DNA from 2 places in the Chitinophaga defluvii genome. Region 2 is predicted to be linked to the other one. Evidence: riboswitches for the same ligand, from Rfam matches in the RefSeq annotation. Region 2 holds a riboswitch; the other holds the start of a gene.

Region 1 (2,208 bases), on a different contig from region 2:
AGGGATAGATTTATGTGTCATGCTGGCGGGATGACACAATAAACTTTTGATCCCTCCCAGGCTTTCCGCCAGTTTAAAATACCCCGTGCTGGTTACAAAGGCAGTAGCCGCTTCTTCCGTATCAGTTTTCAATGTAAAAGAGACAATGCCTCCGAATCCTTTGGCCTGCCTGGCCGCCAATGCATGCCCGGGATGGGAAGGTAAGCCGGGATAATACACCCTTTCTACTGCCGGATGTTTTTCCAGGTATTCAGCAATTATCTGTGCATTCGCGCAATGTTGCTTTACACGCAAATGCACTGTTTCAATACCCCTGATCAGCAGGAAACTGTCAAATGGCGAAAGAATAGCCCCGCATGCATTCTGATAAAACCGGATCTCGTTTCCCAGTTCCTGTGTTTGGGTAATCACCAACCCTGCAATCAGGTCGCTATGCCCACCCAGATATTTGGTGGCACTATGTATTACAATATCTGCTCCTAACGCCAATGGCTGTTGTAATACCGGAGAGGCAAAAGTATTATCTACACAAAATAAACATCGGTTGGCTTTTGCGATTTTTGCAATAGCGGCGATATCCGATATTTTCAGGGTGGGGTTCGTAGGTGTTTCCAGCCATATCAGTTTGGTAGCAGGTGTGATAGCATTGAATACTGCTTGTGTATCTGCTGTATCTACATAATGCACCTTGATGCCGAACTTTTCATATACTTTATTGAATAGGCGGAACGCGCCCCCATAGATATCATCTACTGCTACTATTTCATCTCCATATTTTAGCAGTTTAAGCACAGCGTCAATCGCAGCAAGACCACTGGAAAAGGCGGTACCAACTGCCCCTCCTTCCAGTTGTGCTATGATTTTTTCCAGCGCTGCCCGGGTAGGGTTATTACTTCTGGCATAGTCATATCCTTTATTGATCCCTGGTGCTTCCTGCACAAAAGTGGAAGTTTGATAAATAGGTACGGCAATAGCACCTGTTTGCGGATCTACAGGGATAGCATGGATTAATTCAGTAATTGTACTCATCGGTTGTGTTTTTTAGTTTGATGATAAAATTGATTAAACAGTGTGTGGTGTTGCTTATCAGGAAAGAAGTACGGGAGGAGGAAGATGAGCGGAAAGCGGGTCTTTACAAGTCATACCAACCTTAAGGCATTGGTATAAAACCAAAAAACTCACCTGGCAGCCAGATGAGTTTTCTCTATTTTGAATAATGTAAAGTAAACCTGAATACTGACTTATCTTTCCTCCTTTCAGGAGGATGGATGAAGCACCTGTCTGCAGTAGTGTACTGTAGATGGTTGCTAAGACGTCATCGGGCCATTTCCCTCAGTCTTTCTTGATAAGAAACTTTTAAAGAACTGGAGCAAAGGTAAATCAAGAATTTTCAATTTTCCAACAATTGCTTCCTATTTTTTTTGTCCGCTACTTAATGTGGTGGTTGGTGGAGCGCCTCCAAAGTAAGCTGGATCCCCTTTTCATAAGAGCAGGGCACGTAATTGAAGTGTTGAGCAAACTTAGTTGCGTCAAAGATGTAAGGATAATTATTCTGATACAGCATCTCACGTATTTCATTAATCGTGTTATCAAACCATCCTGCCATCCTCATCATCATTCCTCCCATTACCATATATCGTGGTTTTACGTTTAGTTGTGCCGCGATCATATTAATGTATGCTTTTCCGGTAGGTGCCGGATTAGTAGTAGGCAGGTGCCATACCTGGTTGTCGGTATTCTTGTTTTCGGCCAGGAGGAATAATCCTTTACCGGCGTCTGGGGTAAAAGTAAAACTGTGGGTAACCTGGTCGTTGCCCAACCACATAGCGCGGCTACCTTTCGCCAGTTTATCAATAACGAGCATATTCAGGATGCCGGTAGAGGAAGCCCCCGGGCCATAAAAATCTGCTGATCTGGCAATGCTCGCCCGGATATTGCCAGCTTTCACCTCTTCCATCAGCTTGCTGGCGATACGTGCCCGTATCTCTCCTTTTTTGCTACTGGGATGGTAAGGAGTATCCTCCGTCATTTTCCCATTGACTAATCCATACATATATACATTGTCAAAAAAGATCAGCCTGGCTTGGGCTGCCTTGCAGGCATTGATAACATTGTCCATGATCTTGGGCCATGCCACGCCCCATACTTTATGGTCATAAGTTAATCCGGCGCATAAAAAAACCACCGTAGCTCCTTTTACCGCCGCCA
Region 2 (2,208 bases):
AATGTTATCATTTTTCAGGGAAAAGCTTACCATAGCCCCATAATACTTTTGTTGTTTACGGGCGATGTGGTGGTTTTTATGAGTAGCCAGACCAGGATAAAATACTTTGTCAACCGCCGGGTGGGCTGCCAGCCAGGTAGCAACAGTCATAGCATTGCTGCATTGTTTTTCCAGGCGCAGGCATAATGTTTCGATCCCTCTCACCGTAAGCCATGCTTCAAAAGGGCTGAGGATACCACCGGAAACATTCTGGTTAAAACGTATCTGATCGGCCAGGGATTTATTGTTGACCACTACGAGGCCGGCAATCACATCGGTATGTCCCGCCAGGTATTTAGAAGCACTGTGGATCACAATATCCGCCCCTAATACAATAGGTTGCTGCACCAGAGGAGTGGACAAGGTATTATCCACTACCAGGAGGATATTATGTTGTTTGGCTATTTTACTGATAGACTTGATATCAGATATTTTAAGGGTAGGGTTGGTAGGAGATTCCAGCCAGATAATGCGGGTATTGGGTGTAATATTTGCCAGTACTTTATCTGTGTTGCTGGTATCCACATAGTTTACTTTAATACCAAACCGGTCAAACATATGATTGAATGCCTGGAAAATACCACCGTAGGTATCTTCCACTGCCATGATTTCATCTCCTGTTTTGAGCAGTTTCAGGACCGCGTCAATAGCCGCCATCCCACTGGCAAAGCCAAAGCCCGCATATCCTTCTTCCAGGTTACAGATCAGGTCTTCCAGTACCTTGCGCGTAGGATTGTTGGCACGTGAAAATTCAAAGCCCTTATTAATGCCCGGCGATTCCTGTACAAAGGTGGAGCTTTGATAAATAGGCACAGAGATAGCGCCTGTCAGCTCATCGATGGGAATGCTGTGTATTAATTGTGTAGCTGTTTTCATGTGCTGTTTTTTTAGTGGTTATCCGTAAGGTACGGATAGCCCATGTCATTCATTCACGTATGTCCGCAAATGTTCTTGTTTTAACGTAACAAATCTTTGAGAAAGGAGGGGTATGGGCAAAAAAAAAGCACTTCCGGTTGTTGGAAGAGCTCAATAATCTTAATAGGAACGAAGATGTTTCTCTGCCAACTTATCTATCTCCAGTATAGGTATACTGAAGCCGGAATTAGCACCTTTTCCCGTTTTACAACGAGATGGTTGCTAAGGCATCGCAGGGCCAAGTCCCTCCGCCTTTCTGGATAAGTCATGTAAAAGAACTGCGTGCAAAGGTAAGCGTACTTTGGTGAATTTTCCAAATGGGTATCAAATTTAATTTTATTTACGTAAATTGGTACTTTGTTCTCCTTTTATGATGTTTTTTTAACTGAAATCAGCTATCCGGGAATTTGTCATGCCGGATAAGCCGGAAGCATGCAACAATTAAACATTAATATAATGAGTGTTAACCCCCTACTCACAGAAGAGTTATTTCAGCACATCTGGCAATTCCGTTTATTTAGCCAGGAAGGGCTTACTACAGTAAGCGGCGAAAAGGTGCAGGTGATGCATCCCGGACAGCACAATCAACATGAAGGGCCTGATTTTACTGCTGCGAGGCTCAGGATCGGCGATACTTTATGGATGGGAAATGTGGAGCTGCATCTTAAAACATCTGACTGGTTCCGGCATGGGCACCAGCATAATCCCCGGTATAGCAATATCATCCTGCATGTGGTATTTGAGCATGACATTGCCGCGCCGGTAGCTCCATATACGCCTTGTATTGTTTTGCAGGAGCATATTCCCAAATTGTTATTAAAGAGGTATGAGCAGTTAAGACAATCACTTCGTTTTGTTCCCTGTGCATTTGGAGCAGCTAAGGTACCATTGCTTACCTGGTATAGCTGGAAAGAGCGGTTACTGGCCGAGCGATGGGAGCGGAAAACCAGTAATATGCAGGCCTGGCTGGTATACAACAAATACAATTGGGAAGAGGTATGCTACTGGGCAGTAGCCCAGAGCTTTGGTACACCGGTAAATGCCCTTCCCTTTTTACAGCTGGCACAATCTTTACCGCATCACTTACTGATCCGGCACAGGCCTGGTTTAATGCAGCTGGAGGCATTATTGTTCGGGCAGGCTGGGTTGTTAAAAGGAGCGTTTATAGAGGAGTATCCCCGTCAGCTCCAGGAAGAATATCACTATCTGCAGCATAAGTACCAGTTGAAGCCGCTGGTACCTTATGCATGGAAT

What was found. Region 2 has a riboswitch for S-adenosylmethionine ahead of ABR189_RS26460 (trans-sulfuration enzyme family protein). Riboswitches for the same ligand answer to the same signal wherever they lie in the genome.
Region 1: linked by a shared signal. The riboswitch ahead of ABR189_RS09905 (trans-sulfuration enzyme family protein) and the one ahead of ABR189_RS26460 (trans-sulfuration enzyme family protein) in region 2 are both predicted to bind S-adenosylmethionine.

What each region holds. Positions count from the first base shown of each region.
Region 1 covers NZ_JBEXAC010000001.1:2,631,664-2,633,871, forward strand. The annotation lists gene ABR189_RS09905 (trans-sulfuration enzyme family protein) at 1-1,029, opposite strand, end outside; SAM riboswitch class I at 1,239-1,352, opposite strand; gene ABR189_RS09910 (NAD-dependent epimerase/dehydratase family protein) at 1,433-2,208, opposite strand, start outside.
Region 2 covers NZ_JBEXAC010000002.1:3,112,425-3,114,632, forward strand. The annotation lists gene ABR189_RS26460 (trans-sulfuration enzyme family protein) at 1-915, opposite strand, end outside; SAM riboswitch class I at 1,103-1,221, opposite strand; gene ABR189_RS26465 (DUF2851 family protein) at 1,411-2,208, shown strand, end outside.